3 regions of the Delftia sp. S65 genome follow, and region 1 is predicted to be linked to each of the others. Evidence: predicted binding sites of a transcription regulator. Region 1 holds the regulator's gene; each other region holds the start of a gene.
The links. The regulator FNR, encoded in region 1, switches genes on or off when oxygen is low (the NO sensors DNR and NnrR bind a similar motif). The targets are predictions, from matches to a motif close to TTGATNNNNATCAA.

Region 1 (5,852 bases):
CGGGCGGCAGCTCCTGCGGCGGCGGGGTGCGCACCTCGGCGGGCCAGGTGTCGCTTTTGTGCGGGACACAGCGCACCACCTCCAGGCCCAGGGATTTCAGGGTCTGGATCTGTGCGCTGGAGGTGATCTTGAAGCTGCTGACCGGAAAGGGATGGTTCAGCCACCCAACATCGAGCTGGACAAACATGCCCGGACGGAGGTCTCGGATATCGATGAGGACGGAATGGTTCACGCGCGGCAACGGCCCCGAGGCTGAAGGAATCGGCAATATGTAAGCCGATGATTCGGGCATTATCTCCAGTTCTGAGGGCCTCGCAGCCAATCCGCGACCCCAGGTGCCAAGTCTGGCCTCAGCTGTTGCTCAACGGCACCAGAGGCTGGGCTTGTAGATCAGGTCCATCCACAGCGCCCAGACGGCCACGCCCACCAGCATCAGGCCGGCCAGGCGCGTGCCCCATTCGGCGCGCAGGCCGTTCAGGCGCTGCCGGCCCAGCCGCCACAGCCAGGGGCCGGCCACCAGCCACAGGCCGCTGCCCACGCCAAAGGCCGCCATGGCCAGCGCGCCCTGCAGCGGGCCGCCGCTGAGCGCGGCGACCAGCACGGCCGAATACAGCAGTCCGCAAGGCATGAGCGCCCAGGCATAGCCTGCCGCCAGCGTGCCGCCCGGCGCCGACACCCAGGGCTGCACGCGCCGCCAGGCGGCGCGGCCGGCTGACTCCAGCCAGGCGGGCTGGCGGGCCTGCACCATCATGGCCAGGCCCCAGGCCATCACGGCGACATGGGTCAGCATCCAGAACGGCTGCAGCGCCGTGGTCTGGCTGGTGAGCCAGGACAGGCTCTCCATGGCCAGGGCCGAGGCAGCGCCCAGGCTGGCATAACCGGCCAGACGGCCGCCGTGGAACAGCGCCGTGCGCAGCCACAGTCGGCTTTGCAATCCATGCACGGCCACCACCTGCGAGCCGCCGCCCTGCCCCGCCCCGCCCGTGACCACGCCGCAGGGCGCAGCGCACATGGCAAGGCAATGGGGCCCGCCGACGAGCCCCATGATCAAAGCGGTCCAGAGCAGCGACAACAGCATGGGGCCTAGATGATCCTCGAAAACCGCGCCCGGTTCTTGTCCGCCTGCAGATATCGGTCAAACAGCATGGCCACGCCGCGCACGAAGTACCAGCCCATGGGAGTGACCTGGAAGCCCTCGTCGCTGATCTGCACCAGGCCCTTGGCCTGCAGGTCCTCCAGGGCCGCCATCTCGGGCGCGAAGTACTCGCGAAAGCCCAGCAGCCAGGCCTGCTCCATGGGCTCGAACAGCACGGCGCCCTGGCACATGATGGCCATGATGACGGCGCGGCGCACCAGGTCGTCGCGCGACAGCGCCAGGCCCCGCACCACGGGCAGGTGGCTGGCGTCGATGGCGTCGTAGTACTCCTCCAGCGTCTTGGCGTTCTGGCTGTAGCTGGCACCCACCTTGCCGATGGCCGAAACGCCCAGCGCAATCAGGTCGCAGTCGGGCTGGGTGCTGTAGCCCTGGAAGTTGCGGTGCAGCCGGCCCTGGCGCTTGGCCACGGCCAGCGAGTCCTCCGGCAGGGCGAAGTGGTCCATGCCCACATAGACATAGCCACCGTCCATGAACGCGGCGATGGAACGCGACAGCATGGCCAGCTTGTCGGCCCCCTGGGGCAGATCCTCGGCCGCAATGCGCCGCTGCGGCTTGAAGCGCTCGGGCAGGTGGGCATAGGCATAGAGCGCGATGCGGTCGGGCCGCAGCGCGTTGACCTGGGCCAGCGTGCGCTCGAAGGATTCGGGCGTCTGCTTGGGCAGGCCGTAGATCAGGTCCACGTTGATGGAGGCAAAGCCCAGCTGCCGCGCGGCCGCCACCAGCTCGAACACCTGCTCGGCCGGCTGCACGCGGTGCACGGCGATCTGCACCTGCTCGTCGAAGTCCTGCACGCCGAAGCTCAGGCGATTGAAGCCCAGCTCCTTGAGCACGGCCAGGCGCTCGACGCTGACGGTGCGCGGATCGACCTCGATGGAGTACTCGCCACCCGGCTCCAGCTTGAAATGCTCGCGCAACAGGCCCATCAGCGTGCGCAGCTCGTCGTCGGAGAAGAAGGTGGGCGTGCCGCCGCCCAGGTGCAGCTGGCTGACGGTCTGGCCCTTGCCGCAATGGGCCGTGTGCAAGGCCATCTCGCGCGCCAGGTAGTCCAGGTAGACGGCGGCGCGATCGTGGTGGCGCGTCACGATCTTGTTGCAGGCGCAGTAATAGCAAAGCGACTCGCAAAAGGGCACGTGCACATACAGCGACAAAGGCATGGCACGCGCTGCGGTACTCGATTTGCGTTGTTGCAGCGCCAGGATATAGTCCTCTGCACCAAAGGCCTCGACAAAGCGGTCGGCGGTAGGGAACGAGGTGTATCGGGGCCCCGGTACGTCAAAGCGACGCAGCAGCTCTGGGGTGACAGCGGTCATGGGTTTTTTCCTCTAATACCTCGACTGTGCCGCAGCACATCGGTCATGTCCTTGACTCATATCAAGAGTTGTTTGAGGGACTGCTGCGACAATTTGATCCAACTCATCGCAATCCACGAGGTCACCGCCGGCACGCTGTGTGCCGCTGATGTTTATCACTCCATGAACCTTCAGACCATCAAAGCCTCCTGCTCCAACTGCAACCTGCGCGAACTGTGCATGCCCATGGGCCTGGATGCCGAGCAGATGCAGCGCATCGACGACATCGTGGCCACGCGCCGCAAGGTCAAGCGCGGAGGCCTGCTGTTTCGCAACGGCGAGACATTCACCTCGCTGTACGCCATCCGCACCGGCTTCTTCAAGACCTGCGTGGCCACCGAGGACGGACGCGACCAGGTCACAGGCTTTCAGATGGCCGGCGAGATCATCGGCCTGGACGGCATCGTCAACGACCACCACACCTGCGATGCCGTCGCGCTGGAAGACGCCGAAGTCTGCGTCATGCCCTTCGACAAGCTGGAAGACCTGTCGCGCGAGGTCACGGCCCTGCAAAACCATGTGCACAAGGTCATGAGCCGCGAGATCGTGCGCGAGCACGGCGTGATGCTGCTGCTGGGCAGCATGCGCGCCGAAGAGCGCCTGGCCGCCTTCGTGCTCAACCTCGTGCAGCGCCTGCATGCACGGGGCTTTTCCAAGTCCGAACTGGTGCTGCGCATGACGCGCGAGGAAATCGGCAGCTACCTGGGCCTGAAGCTGGAGACGGTGAGCCGCACCTTCTCCAAGTTCGCGGACGACAACATCATCGAGGTGCGCCAGCGCCATCTGCGCATCCTGGACACGGAGGCGCTCAAGCGCATCGTCAACAGCCAGCAGTGCCAGTGAGGCTGCAAGGGCGGCAAGCATTCATCCGCCAATGAACAAGGCCCGCGACAGCGGGCCTTGTTCATTGCGGCGGGCTCTCGCTCAGTCCCGCCCCAGCCCCTGCATGGCCAGGTCCGGGTCGGGCTCGGAGACCACGCCGTCATTGAGATCGCGGGCCGAGCAGCCCAGCATGGTGGTCATCAGGCTGGAGAGCATGGTCACGCCCCAGAAGGCGAAGAAGGCCAGCGTGTAGATGCCCTGGCGCGACCAGCCCAGGTCGCCGAGCCAATGCAGCTCCAGCGGGTCCACAAAGGCAAAAACCAGCATCTCCATCACGGCGGCTGCCAGAAAGGCAGGCCAGGCAATCCACATCCAGCGTTGGGCCAACATCAGCGATCTCCTTGTGCTGTCGAGGGGTCGCCTTCATTGTGCGCCGCGCCAACGCATGGCGCCAAGCCCCGCAGCGCCCTGCACGCCTGTAGGAAACCCTCACCCGTCGCGCATGCCGGAGATGCGATCCGCCATGCAAAAAGGCCGCGACTGCGGCCTCTTGCAGGGGTGCACGGCGATCAGCGGTCCGTGGGGTGATCGTGCGCGGGCGTAGCCGCATGGTTGCGGCCGGTGACGGCGGGCGCCATGCTCTTGGGCACTTCGCGCACGCCATCGGCACGCTCGTTGATCGTGATGCCGTTGCGGTAGTAGTCGGGGTCGATCACGGGATCGGCGCCATTGATGGCGATGATGGCCGTGATCACGGCAGCGACCACCACGGCCGCCGGGCCGGCCACCACCAGCCAGACATGGCCGAACCTCCACCAGGGCTTGCCGGCGTCGGGGTGCGAGGGAGCCTGCGCGGGCGCGGAAACTGCGGGACTGGAAGACATGGGAAACCTCTTTCTTTCAGGCGGCAGGCGCGGACCGTGCCGCGCCTGCCAGGAACATCACCGGGGCACCAGGAAGACGGCCTTTTCGGACGCGCGTCCCGCGCCTGAATGCACGGCATCGATATCGAAGAATACGGTGTGCGAGCCCGGCTCGGCCGAACCGTAGGGAATCTGCAGTCGCGCCGCAATGCCGCGCGTCTCGGCCGGGCCGACCTCGACTTCCTGCTCGGACGCCAGCTCCAGCCCATCGAGGCCATGGGCGCTGATGCGGTAGCGCTGGGCCTGCTCGGTGGCATTCATGATCTGCAGGCGGTAGACATTCTCCAGCTTGCCGCCCGCCACGATGCGCGACAGCGAGGCGCGGTCGCGGATCACGTCCACCTTGACCGACTGGCGCAACGCCAGGCTCACGATCATGGCCACGCTCAAGCCGATCAGCACGGCCGAGTAGATCAGCACGCGCGGACGGAAGATGCGGCGCAACACCTGGGCACGCCGCCACAGGCCGGCCATGGCGTTCTGCGTGGTCAGGCGGATCAGGCCGCGCGGGTACTCCATCTTGTCCATGATGGAATTGCAGGCGTCTATGCACAGGCCGCAGCCAATGCATTCGTATTGCAGGCCGTTGCGGATGTCGATGCCCACGGGGCAGACCTGCACGCACATCTTGCAGTCGATGCAGTCGCCCAGGCCCTGGGCCTTGTAGTCCACCTTCTTGGTGCGCGGTGCACGCGGCTCGCCCCGGCCCGTGTCGTAGCTGACGATCATGGTGTCCCGGTCGAACATGGCGCTCTGAAAGCGCGCATAGGGGCACATGTACTTGCAGACCTGCTCGCGCATGTAGCCCGCGTTGCCATAGGTGGCAAAGCTGTAGAACAGCACCCAGAACATCTGCCAGCTGCCCTGCAGCGCCAGCAGCTCGCCGCCCAGCTCGCGGATGGGCACGAAGTAGCCCACGAAGGTGAAGCCGGTCCACAGCGCAATGGCGATCCACAGCAACTGCTTGAGCGACTTCTTCCAGGCCTTCTCGAAGGTCCAGCCGTTCTTGTCCAGCCGCATGCGCGCGCTGCGGTCGCCTTCGACCTTGCGCTCCACCCACATGAAGATCTCGGTGTAGACCGTCTGCGGGCACGAGAAGCCGCACCACAGGCGCCCGGCCACGGCCGTGAACAGGAACAATGCCAGCGCCGAGATGATCAGCAGGCCCGCCAGGTAGATGAAGTCCTGCGGGTACAGCACCAGCCCGAAGAGATAGAAGCGCCGCGTTCCGAGGTCGAACAGCACCATCTGGCGCTGGCCCCACTCCAGCCAGGGCAGGCCGTAGAAAACCAGTTGGGTAAGAAACACCAGGGCCCATCGCCAGCGTGCGAAGACACCGCTGATGGAGCGCGGGTAGACCTTCTTTTCCGACTCGAACATCGACACCAGCTCGCCCGGATCAGGCGTGGCCGGCGTGATCGGAATGACTTTGCGGGGAGGCTTCCCGGTGTCATCCCCGCTCTCGGGCTTCATGGTGGGTTCCTTTGTTTTTTTGAAATATCTGAAAACTCAAAACGCAAAAAGGCGGCGCCGCAGCGCCGCCCCCGTGCTTACTGACGGACTGCGCCGTCTTTGTGCGACATGCCCCAGACATAGGAAGCA
Region 2 (5,852 bases), on a different contig from region 1:
CGCCGCGCAGAAAGCTGCCATGGCGCGGGTGGCCGGGCTCGTTGACCAGCAGGTGCGTGGCATTGCTCCAGGACGCCTCGCCCGCCGCCTGCATGGCGGCCGGGCCGGGCTGGGCGAGAAAGCCCGTGTCATAGCGCGCCTCGTCCAGGATGACGCGGATCAGCGCCATGGCCAGGGCCAGGTCGCTGGCCGGCTTGACGGCCAGCCAGCGGTTGCCGCTGCCTGCAGCCAAGCTGGACGAGGTCGGCAGCACGGGCGAGACCACCACGTAGCGGAAACGGTTGTCCTCGCGCGAGCGGGCCTCGGCCAGTTCGCGGCCCTGGCGCTGGAAGGGGTTGCCGGACTGCGCGGGTGCCGCGCCGATGAACAGGCCGAAGCTGGCATGGCTCCAGTCGGGCTTGCCGTGCGGCATGCCGGGCAGGTCGCCCAGGGCCGCTGCCGCACCCACGCGAAAACTCTGGCCGCAGTAGGCGCCGTGGTTGCTGACGTTCACGGTGCCGAAGGACGGCCCCGCAAAGCGGCGCAGCAGCTGGGCGCGGCCTTCGTTGGAGGCGTCGGTCACCAGCAACTGGTTGGAGCGCGGACCGAACTCGGGGTTGTCGGCGTCCAGCGGCGTCCTGATGTCCCAGATGGCGCGCAGGCCATCGACCTGGCCTTCGCCGAACAGGTCGCCGCCCTCGCAGACTTCCTGCACCAGCTGCTCGAAGGAAATGCTCTGCCAGCGGCCGCTGCCGCGCGGGCCCACGCGCTTGAGCGGGGTGAGCACGCGGTGCGGCGCACTCTGGTGCTCCAGCATGGACGAGCCGCGCGCGCAGGCCGTGGCCCGGCCCTCCAGGCCCAGCTCCTTGCCCAGTTTGGCGTAGACCTCGCGCACGGGTTCTTCCATGGCGGCAGGGCGCGTGGTGGCCAGCGGGTGGTAGGGGTTGCCTGCCACGCGCAGGATGCGGTTGCTGGCGGTATCGACACGCACGCGCACGCCGCACTGCGTCCAGCAGCCCAGGCAGCTGGAGGGGCTGACCACCTGGCCGGGCTGGGTGGCGAGCGCGCCCGTGGCCGGGTCGATGCGGAACTCCGGCGTCAGCGAATTGCCGCGCGTGGCGCTGGCCGTGGGCGTGCCCGAGGTGCCTGTCACCAGGCCTTTGGCGCCACGTGCCAGCGTCTCGCCGTAGCCGGCCGCAAAGGCGGCCAGCCCACCGGCGGTGAGTCCGCCGCGCAGCAGCAGGCGGCGGCGTGTGGCCTCGGCATCCAGGGAATCTTCGGGAGCTTGGGGGAGTTTCTTCTTGTCGGTCATGAAAGGCTTTCTGTGGCGCGGCCGGCCGGTGGCGGGCCGCGCTCCGTGAATGGGTGAGGGGTCGTCAGGGCGGCGGTGTCAGAGGGCGCGGGCCGCGGCCGAGCGCGCGGGAAACAGCTCCAGCGCCCAGGTGGCCAGCGTCACCAGTGCAATGCACAGGCCGGCCACGCCCAGCATGCCCAGCAGGCCGTCGCCGCCCAGCGGCATGTGGTAGATGTACAGGCCCGCGCCGTACTTGGGCACGCCTTGCACGCCCATGAACAGCGCCCAGCGGAAGGCCCAGGCCGCGGCGGCCAGGCCCAGCCCCAGGGCCAGCGTGTAGCGCGGGCAGGCCATGCGATGCCCACCCCGCACCAGGGCCCACAGCAAGGCGGCACCGGCCACGGCCGAGCCCAGCATGCTCAGGCGCCAGACCGGAAACTGCTGCCACAGCTGCAGCGCCGCCTGGAAGGAGCGGCCCTGGCCCAGCCAGCCGGCAACGGCCCAGACCGCCACCATGGCCAGCAGGCACAGCGCCAGCGCCAGGCCCAGCACGCGCAGGGCCTGCAGGGCGCCGGCATCGGGGCGGTGGCGGGCGGGCAGAAAGCGCGCCGTCACCAGCATGCAGCCCACCGTGGCCAGCCAGCCCGTGAGTGCCAGGTTCAGCGGCACCCACAGCGTGTTCCACAGCGGGCGCGAGCGCACGGCCATCAGCTCGGCGCCGGTATAGGCGGTGATGGTCAGCGCCGACACGGCCAGCAGCGGTGCCAGCCAGCGCAGCCACTGCGGCCGGCCCAGCCACCAGGCCAGCACGAAGGCCAGCGCCAGTCCCACGAAGACCGGCAGCAGCAGGGCGCCCACCGACATCCACGACCACGGCGTGAAGTGCGCATAGAAATGCCAGAAGCGCGCAGGCTGGTGCAGGTCGGCCAGCAGCGACACGGGCGCGGCGATGGCGCTGACGGCCAGCACCAGCACGGCGGCCGGCAGCAGGCGCGCCATGGCGCTGCCGCGAGGCGCCCAGGCGCAGGCGGCGGCCAGCAGGGCGGCGCCCGTGGCAATGCCGGCCAGGAAGAAGTACTGCACGGCCCAGGGCAGCCAGGCCGATTCGTAGGCGGGGGTCAGGAGTTCGACGATGTGCATGGGGTGCTCCTTGCGTTCAGTGGGAAGTGACCAGCCGCACGCTGGCCTGCCCGTCCACGCCGTCGACGAAGGCGTCGGGCAATCCCAGGTAGTACACATGCGGGTCCGTGCCCATGGCGGGCTTGAGCACCTTGAGGTCCTTGGCGTGCTCGCGCATGCGCTGGCGGATCTCGCTGCCCTCGTCGTTGAGGTCGCCGATCACGCGGGCGCCGCCCACGCAGCTTTCCACGCAGGCCGGCAGCAGTCCGGCCTCCAGGCGGTGCTCGCAGAAGGTGCACTTGTCGGCGGTCTGCGTCTCGTGGTTGATGAAGCGTGCGTCATAGGGGCAGGCCTGCACGCAGTAGCCGCAGCCCACGCAGCGCTCGTTGTCCACCAGCACGATGCCGTCGCTGCGCTGGAAGGTGGCCTGCACCGGGCAGACCGGCACGCAGGGCGGGTTGTCGCAGTGGTTGCACAGGCGCGGCAGGTTGAGCATGGCCGGCGGCAGGTCCTCGTTGCCCGCGTGCTGCACCTCGTACTGCAGCACCGTGGTGCGGAACTGGCCCAGCGGCGGCAGGTTCTCCATGGAGCAGCTCACCGTGCAGGCCTGGCAGCCTATGCAGCGGCGCAGATCCACCAGCATGCCGTAGCGCCTGCCGGCCTCGCCGGGGCGGCGCGGTGGCTGGAAACCCGTGGTGCCGGGCGCGGCCGCCGCCACGGGCAGGGCCACGGCCGCCATGGCGGCGGCCAGCAGGTCCTGCAGGAAGCCGCGCTTGCCGGCGGCGGGCTGCGCATGGGCGGCGGTGCGGGCGGGGATGTCCTGGGAGGAGGGCTTGCAGCTGCAGTCGTTGCAGCCGCTGCCGGCGCGGGATGTTTTTGGCATGGCCTGTCTTTCATCGTCCTGCGGCCACGGAGGGTGGTCGCTCAAACTCAATAAAGCATTAAAAATATGCTTTTTATATTGAATTTAATATATGAAATTCAGGGCTTTGGCGGCTTGATGTGAGTCAAGCAATGGGCTTTCCAAGTGCCTGCAGAGTGCTTGCAAAGTGCCACCGACTGCCTGCCATGGACAGGCGCCCAAGGCAGTCCATAGCGTGTGGCGCAGGGATTAAGACGGGGTTAACAGGGTGACTGCATTCCTCGGGAATGCAGGGCGCGTATCGGAAATCACCCTCTTGTTTCCGTGCGCGGCCCCGGTCTACGCTGCTTGTGTCGCCACTGCCAAGGAGTTCTCCATGAACCATGCCCTGAACAGCCTTGCTTCGGAACTGGACCTTGCCGCCGAAGCCGGCGAGCACCTGAGGCTGCAATTCACACAGGCCTGCGTGGACCGCATCGCGCACCTGCTGGAAGACCCGGACGTCATCCGCTGCGCACAAGGCCTTCGCCGCTACCTGGACGGCCAGATCGACAGGCAGGAGCTGGACCGCCTGGCCCGCGAGGCGGCCAGCCTGGCCAACCACCACCAGGGATCGCGCTCCCTCGACGGCTGCGGCCATGCCGCCGTGTCCGCCACCTATGCCACGGCCCATGGGCTGGCGGGCCGGGCGCTGCAGGCGGCCGACTATGCGGCCTACGCCATGGTCTATGGCGAGGGCGGCCACGGCGCCGTCACGGACCGGGAATCGTTCGAGCCTGAATACCAATGGCAGGCGCGCTGCCTGGCCTCGCTGGCGCAGGCCGCTCAGCAGCGCACGTAGCACCAGGCCGACTGCTGCAGCAGGGCCAGTGACTCGATGCCGCCCTGCGGCAGCACGCGCATGCCGGCAGGCGCCTCGCGGCCCAGCTTCCTGAGCGTGTTCGGGCAGACCAGCGCATGGGCCAGGGCGTCCGCATCCAGATGCTGCGGCGTGCCCGGCGCGGCGTCCAGCAGCGCCTCGACGGCCGGGCCGTTGATGACGATGCGGACCTCGGCACCGGGCCGGTCCTGGCGCAGGTTGGCCAGATTGCTGCGTGCACGGGCCAGGGCGCCGGGTGTGGGCGCATGCAGCACGATGCGCAGCGGCGGCGCATCCGGCCGGGCGGGGAACAGGTCGCTCCAGTCGTTGGAGGCGGTGGAAGCGGCGGGAGAACGGCTTGTGCTCATGGTCGTCCTCGTCATTTCCTGCCACGCGGCCCCATGACCTCTTCCAGCAGGCCCGGCGGCAGGCCGGTGCGCACCTGCACCAGCCCCTTGTCATCCTTCCAGACCAGGGCCGGCGTGGCACGCAGGCCCCAGGTGGACATCAGCGAGGCATGGTTGGCCAGCACCTGCCGCGTGGCCTGCGGCACCGGGGCCAGCGGCGTGGCGCCCGCGCCCTCTGCGCTGGCGCGGCCGGCCTTGGCATAGGCGCGTGCGTGCTCGGCCAGGGCCTGCTCGGGCTGGCGCGCGGTCAGCAAGGCGGCGGCCTTGCCCTCGCTGCTGGGCTTGAGGATGCCCACCAGAATGTGGCGCAACTGCACCTGGCCGCTCTCCACCCAGGGCCGGGCATCGTTCCACAGCTGGTTGCAATAGGGGCAGTTGGGGTCGGTGAACACATAGACCGTGCGCGGCGCGTCGGCGCGGCCATCCGGTATGGACTGGGCGCGCTGCACATCGCTCCACAGCTGCTCGCCCATGGGCTTTTGCACGGCGGCCTGCAGGGCCTGGGCGTTCACGTCGCGGCCCTGGGCGTCGATCACCGTGCCCAGCACCCAGTGCTTGCCGTCAGGCATGCGGTAGATGGGCACGGGCTGGCGGTCGCGGTAGGCGGCCCAGGCCTTGAGTCCGCCCACGGCCGGCAGCGGTCCCACCAGGGTCAGTCCCTGCTGGGCCAGGAAATCCTCCGATGGCAGCTCGGACGCCGCAGCCGGCAGGGCCAAGGCTGCCGACAGGGCCAGGGCTCCTGCCAGTGCAGGCAGGGGAAACAGGGGGGAAGCGCTCATGAACATTCCTTCAGATGCTGGGCCAGGCTGGCGCGCGACAGCTCGCCCATGCGCATGCCGCACAGCCGGCCGTCGGCGCCATAGAAATAGGTGGAAGGCAGGCCCCGCTGGCGCCAGTGCCGGCCGGCCTGCTGCTGCGGGTCGAACAGCACCTGGGCCAGCGGCAGCGGGGCCGTCGCCTGCTCGCGCCGCAGGTAGCCCATCACGGCCTCGGCAGACTCGCCCTGGTTGATCCAGATGAAGCGCACATCGGGCCGCTGCTGCTGGGCCTGGGCCAGCACCGGCATCTCGCGCCGGCAGGGCGGGCACCAGGTGGCCCAGAGGTTGATCACCATGGGCTTGCCATCGGCCTGCTGCAGCTGCTGCAGCGAGACCGGCTGCGCCTGCCCGTTGACCAGGGTGAAGGCCGGCAGGGCCGGTGCATCTGCGGAGGGCAGCGCCTGCAGCAGGCTGCCCAGCACCAGCAGGGCCGCCCCCGCGCCCAGCGCCAGCCCTGTGGCGCGGCGCAGCACCGGGGAGCGGCGGCTGCGCCACAGCATGTACAGCAGCGCGG
Region 3 (5,852 bases), on a different contig from region 1:
CAAGAAGTGCCAGAACATCGACAGGCACATCAGGCGGCGGTTGTTCTCGTGCGTCAGGCCGTGCTTGTTGATCTGGATCATCAGCGTGACCAGCCAGATCAGGCCGAAGCTCACGTGCAGGCCGTGGGTGCCCACCAGCGTGAAGAACGAGGACAGGAAGGCGCTGCGCTGCGGGCCTGCGCCCTCCTGCAGCAGGTGGGAGAACTCATAGAGTTCCAGGCCCAGGAAGCACAGGCCGAACAGGCCGGTGATGGCCAGCCACAGCTGGGTGCCGCCCAGCTTGCCCTGCTGCTTTTGCAGCATGGCGAAGCCGAAGGTGATGGACGACAGCAGCAGGAAGGCCGTGTTCATCGCCACCAGGGGCAGGTCGAACAGCTGGGCGCCCGTGGGGCCTGCAGCGTAGTTGCGGCCCAGCACGCCATAGGTGGCGAACAGCGCTGCAAAGATCAGGCAGTCGCTCATCAGGTAGAGCCAGAAGCCCAGAGCGGTGCCGTTTTCGGGATGGGGCTCCTCGGCGAGGTGGTACTCGCGCGGGGCCAGGGCGGCAGCGCCGCCTGCGGTGTAACGGGTATCAGACATGACGTGCCAGCTGTTGTGTGCGCAGTTCTTCCGTGGCCGCGACTTCCGCGGCGGGGATGTAGTAGTCGCGCTTGTAGTTGAACGTGTGGATGATCGACGCCAGCACGGTGGCGGCGAACGACGCAATGGCCAGGGGCCACATGTGCCAGATCATCGCGAAGCCGAAGACCGTGGACAGCGCTGCGATCACGACGCCGGCGCCGGTGTTGGACGGCATGTGGACGGGCTTGAAGCCGGTCAGCGGACGCTGGTAGCCGTGCTTCTTCATGTCCCACCAGGCATCGATCTCATGCACCACGGGCGTGAAGGCGAAGTTGTACTGGGGAGGGGGCGAGGAGGTGGCCCACTCCAGCGTGCGGCCTTCCCATGGGTCGCCGGTCACGTCACGCAGCTGGTCGCGCTTGAAGTAGCTGACCACCAGCTGGATCAGGAAGCTGCCGATGCCCAGTGCCACCAGACCGGCGCCCAGGGCGGCGATCACGAACCAGATCTGCAGCGAGGGGTCCTCGAAGTGGTTGGCACGGCGTGTCACGCCCATCAGGCCCAGCACGTACAGCGGAGTGAAGGCGACCCAGAAGCCGACCAGCCAGAACCAGAACGAGCACTTGCCCCAGAACTCGTCGAGCTTGTAGCCGAAGGCCTTGGGGAACCAGAAGTTGATGCCGGCGAACACGCCGAACACCACGCCGCCGATGATCACGTTGTGGAAGTGGGCGATCAGGAACAGGCTGTTGTGCAGCACGAAGTCGGCCGGGGGAACGGCCAGCAGCACGCCGGTCATGCCGCCGATGGCGAACGTGCACATGAAGCCCACGGTCCACAGCATCGGCACCGTGAAGCGGATGCGGCCGCGGTACATGGTGAACAGCCAGTTGAAGATCTTGGCGCCCGTCGGGATCGAGATGATCATCGTCGTGATGCCGAAGAAGGTGTTCACGCTGGCGCCGGAGCCCATGGTGAAGAAGTGGTGCAGCCAGACCAGGTAGGACAGGATGGTGATACACACCGTCGCGTACACCATGGAGGTGTAGCCGAACAGGCGCTTGCGGCTGAAGGTGGAGACGATCTCCGAGAAGATGCCGAAGCAGGGCAGGATCAGGATGTAGACCTCGGGGTGGCCCCATATCCAGATCAGGTTCACGTACAGCATGGGGTTGCCGCCCAGCTCGTTCGTGAAGAAGTTCGTGCCGACGTAGCGGTCCAGCGACATCAGCACCAGGGCTGCGGTCAGGATGGGGAACGAGGCCACGATCAGCGCGTTGGTGCACAGGGCGGTCCAGGTGAAGACGGGCATCTTCATCAGGTTCATGCCGGGTGCGCGCATCTTGATGATGGTCACGATCAGGTTGATGCCTGACAGCGTGGTGCCGACGCCGGCCACCTGCAATCCCCAGATGTAGTAGTCAAGCCCGACCCCGGGGTTCTGCGCCCCCAGGTTGGACAGTGCCAGCCAGCCGGAGGTGGAGAACTCGCCCAGGAACAGCGAGATCATCACCAGCACGGCGCCGCCCGTGGTCATCCAGAAGCTGAAGTTGTTCAGGAACGGGAAGGACACGTCGCGGGCGCCGATCTGCAGCGGCACCAGATAGTTCATCAGGCCGGTCACGAAGGGCATGGCCACGAAGAAGATCATGATCACGCCGTGTGCCGTGAAGATCTGGTCGTAGTGGTGCGGAGGCAGGTAGCCCAGGTTGTCGCCGAAGGCCATGGCCTGCTGCAGGCGCATCATCAGCGCGTCGGCAAAGCCGCGCAGCAGCATGACCAGACCGAGGATCATGTACATGATGCCGATCTTCTTGTGGTCGATGCTGCACAGCCAGTCGCGCCACAGCGGGCCCCACAGGCGGAACTTGGTGAGCAGGCCCAGCACGGCAAGGCCGCCGAGCACCACGGCGATGAAGGTCGCCAGCACGATGGGCTCATGCGCCATCGGGATGGAGTCCCAAGTGATGCGTCCCAGCAGCCAGTGGGCCTGTGCCGGGGAGGTATGTTCAGACATATCGAGTCTCTTAGGTCGTGATGGGAGCGGGCGGCGGTCTGGCCGTCGTCCGCGTCCGCTAACTGCTTATTGCTGCGCAGCGGCTGCGGAGCCGTCGCGCTGGTCCAGGAAGGCCACGACGCGGTCGGCGTTTTGCACCGTGCACACATCCTGGGGCAGGTTCATGCCCACGGCCTTGAGATAGGCTTCGCCGCCGGCAGCGTCGATGGCCATCATGTGATGCATGCACATCTTGCCTTCTTCGACACAGCGGTTGAGCACCTTGTCGTACAGGCCTTCGTCCACCGTGGCGAAGCGCTCGACCGGGTTGCGCTCGCTGGGCTTGACCAGGTTCAGGTAGGTATCGCGCGTCAGGGCCTTGCCTTCGGACTTGGCCTTGGCAACCCACTGATCGAACTCTTCGTTGCTCAGGCCATGGAACTTGAACGTCATGCCCGAGAAGCCGGCGCCGCTGTAGTGCGATGCCAGGCCGTGGAACACGCCGGGCTTGTTGATCACGGCGTTCAGCTCGGTCTGCATGCCGGGCATGGCATAGATCATGCCGGCCAGGTCAGGCACGTAGAAGGAGTTCATCGTCGAGGTGGCGGTCAGCTTGAAGTGGATGGGACGATCCACGGGAGCGGCCAGCTCGTTGACGGTGGCGATGCCTTTTTCAGGGATGAAGAACAGCCACTTCCAGTCCATGGCCACGACCTGCACCTCCAGCGGCTTGACATCGGTGCTCAGCGGCTTGGTGGCCGAGACGCGGTCCAGCGGACGGTAGGGGTCGAGCTTGTGGGTGCTGATCCAGGTGATGGCGCCCAGCGCGATGATGATCATCAGCGGCACGGACCAGATCACCAGCTCCAGCGTGGTGGAGTGGTGCCATTCGGGGTCGTAGTGGGCCTCGGTGTTCGACTGGCGGTATTTCCAGGCGAAAAGCAGCGTGAGGATGATCACCGGGATGATGATGATCAGCATCAGCAAGGTGGCCGTGACCACCAGGTTGCCTTGCTGCGCGGCGATGTCGCCGGCGGGGTTGAGCACGACGGCTTTGCTGCAGCCAGTGAGACTGGCTGTCAAAGCGGCCGCGGTGAGCCACGCAGGCCCACGGAGTTCCTTGATTTTTAGCATGCTAGGGGCGCAACAAGAGCGCGTTTACATAGAAACGCGGATTACAAGATCCGGGCAAATGTATTACGAAGTATAAATTTGTCCATTGGACATTTTGTCCAACGTCAAGGAGAACCCGGGAACTTTCTGCTACCTGGGCGGGTGCACGGCATGTGCCTGGCGGTCCGGAGGCCGCATTTTCGCGTCGCGCGCAGCAGGACAAACACCGAGGCCGGTCGAGGTGGAAACCGCCTTGCGCCAGATCAAGCGAGGGCGTAGAACAGAGCTGTCAGTGAGACGAGACAAGGAGCATCCATCTATGAGCGGCCTCGACACAACTGCAAGCTTCCCCGGCGGAAGCTATGAGAGCAAAGAATCTCTGTCCCGCGCCGACACCCACGAAGATGTCACGCCCAACGAAATCGCCGTCGGCGTGATCATCGGGCGATCCTCGGAGTACTTCGACTTCTTCGTGTTCGGCATCGCCTGCGTGCTGGTCTTCCCGGCACTGCTGTTTCCCTACCTTTCCAAGCTCGACGGCACGCTGATGTCGTTCGCCATCTTCTCGCTGGCCTTCGTGGCCCGGCCGCTGGGCACGGCGCTGTCCATGGCCGTGCAGCGGCGCTGGGGGCGGGCGACCAAGCTGACGCTGGCGCTGTTTCTACTGGGCGTGTGCACCGTGGGCATGGCCTTCCTGCCCAGCTACCAGCAGGCGGGGGTGAACGCCATCATCGTGCTGGCGCTGCTGCGCATAGGCCAGGGCATTGCGCTGGGCGGCTCGTGGGACGGCCTGCCGTCGCTGCTGGCCATGTCGGCGCCCAAGAACCGGCGCGGCTGGTATTCGATGATGGGCCAGTTGGGCGCGCCGCTGGGCTTCGTGCTCGCGGCAGGGCTGTTTGCCTTCATCTACGCCCATGTGGGAGCCGACGAGTTCCTCAGCTGGGGCTGGCGCTATCCCTTCTGCGTGGCCTTTGCCATCAACGTCGTGGCACTGTTTGCCCGGCTGCGCCTGGTCGTGGGCCAGTCCTACACCGAACTGCTGCAGCAGCGTGAGCTGGAGCCCATGGGCGTGCTGCCGCTGATGCGCGACGAGGGTCGCAACGTGGTGATCGGCGCGTTTGCCGCCCTGGCCAGCTTTGCGCTGTTCCACCTGGTGACCATCTTCCCGCTGTCCTGGATCTCGCTGTATTCGGACCAGTCGGTGACCCATGTGCTCGGGGTGCAGATCGTGGGTGCCTTCTGTGCGGCTGCCGCCATCATGGTCTCGGGCTGGCTGGCCGACCGTGTGGGCCGGCGCAACACGCTGGGCACCATGGCCTGCCTGATCGGCATCTTCAGCTTCCTGGCGCCCTGGCTGCTGGGCAGCGGAACGATGGGGAACAACGTGTTCATCATCGTCGGCTTCATCCTGCTGGGCCTGTCCTATGGCCAGGCGGCAGGCACGGTGACGTCCAACTTCCCCTCACGCTATCGCTACACGGGTGCCGCGCTGTCCTCGGACATGGCCTGGCTGGTGGGCGCGGCATTCGCTCCGCTGGTGGCCCTGGGCGTGTCCTCGCGCTTCGGACTGGTGGCGCTGGGGATCTATCTGCTGTCGGGTGCGCTGTGCACGCTGGCGGCGCTGGGCATCAACCGCGCCATCGAGACGCGCGACTGAACGGGCGCAGCAAATCAAAGGCCGGCTCTGCCGGCCTTTTTCGTTGCGCCTCCGCCTCAGGGGTTTTCACCGTAGCGCTGCTTGAAGTCGAATTCGAGCCTGTCGCAGTCCTGCACCGATTCAAACTGCTGCGTCTTGCGCTCGGCCTCTGGCCGCGCGGTTTCCTTGCGGCAGATCTTGATGGTTTCGCGCTCCACCCAGCGCGCCTCGCCTTCGGGCGTGGACAGCAACTGGCCAGCCAGCATGAGCACAGCGAAGAAGGCCACGGGCAGGCCGATGAGCCAGGGCACGATGCGGCTTTTTGGCGGCTTGGGCGATTTCGGCGGTGTTGGCGGTTTGGCCGGATCGGATCCGTTGGCGCTGGCAGCGGGGGCCGGTTCGCTGGAATGGGGCTCGGGTGTCTGTGGTTGCGCCATGGTGTGCTTGCTGTGGTTCCGGCTGGCGATTATCCAGGGCGCCCATCGCGCGCAGTCTGAGCGGGATCAGGGAACGGCGAGATCGCCTGTGCTAGCCATCTCCCCCATC

Region 2: dsrO (sulfate reduction electron transfer complex DsrMKJOP subunit DsrO) is a predicted target of FNR. The motif match lies at 3,390-3,403, and genes of this name have one in related genera.
Region 3: cyoA (ubiquinol oxidase subunit II) is a predicted target of FNR. The motif match lies at 3,786-3,799, and genes of this name have one in related genera.

The regions. Positions count from the first base shown of each region.
Region 1 covers NZ_JACVUR010000012.1:110,426-116,277, forward strand. Annotated here, with positions in the region: gene IAE24_RS13110 (HD-GYP domain-containing protein) at 1-292, opposite strand, end outside; gene IAE24_RS13115 (sulfite exporter TauE/SafE family protein) at 362-1,078, opposite strand; gene hemN (oxygen-independent coproporphyrinogen III oxidase) at 1,084-2,466, opposite strand; gene fnr (fumarate/nitrate reduction transcriptional regulator Fnr) at 2,629-3,348, shown strand; gene IAE24_RS13130 (hypothetical protein) at 3,430-3,717, opposite strand; gene IAE24_RS13135 (FixH family protein) at 3,897-4,211, opposite strand; gene ccoG (cytochrome c oxidase accessory protein CcoG) at 4,269-5,723, opposite strand; gene ccoP (cytochrome-c oxidase, cbb3-type subunit III) at 5,801-5,852, opposite strand, start outside.
Region 2 covers NZ_JACVUR010000013.1:82,209-88,060, forward strand. Annotated here, with positions in the region: gene IAE24_RS13685 (tetrathionate reductase subunit A) at 1-1,291, opposite strand, end outside; gene nrfD (NrfD/PsrC family molybdoenzyme membrane anchor subunit) at 1,370-2,413, opposite strand; gene dsrO (sulfate reduction electron transfer complex DsrMKJOP subunit DsrO) at 2,430-3,275, opposite strand; gene IAE24_RS13700 (hypothetical protein) at 3,631-4,095, shown strand; gene IAE24_RS13705 (DsrE family protein) at 4,080-4,481, opposite strand; gene dsbG (thiol:disulfide interchange protein DsbG) at 4,493-5,299, opposite strand; gene IAE24_RS13715 (TlpA family protein disulfide reductase) at 5,296-5,852, opposite strand, start outside.
Region 3 covers NZ_JACVUR010000035.1:607-6,458, forward strand. Annotated here, with positions in the region: gene cyoC (cytochrome o ubiquinol oxidase subunit III) at 1-579, opposite strand, end outside; gene cyoB (cytochrome o ubiquinol oxidase subunit I) at 572-2,578, opposite strand; gene cyoA (ubiquinol oxidase subunit II) at 2,645-3,691, opposite strand; gene IAE24_RS22725 (MFS transporter) at 3,990-5,327, shown strand; gene IAE24_RS22730 (hypothetical protein) at 5,384-5,743, opposite strand; gene IAE24_RS22735 (hypothetical protein) at 5,810-5,852, opposite strand, start outside.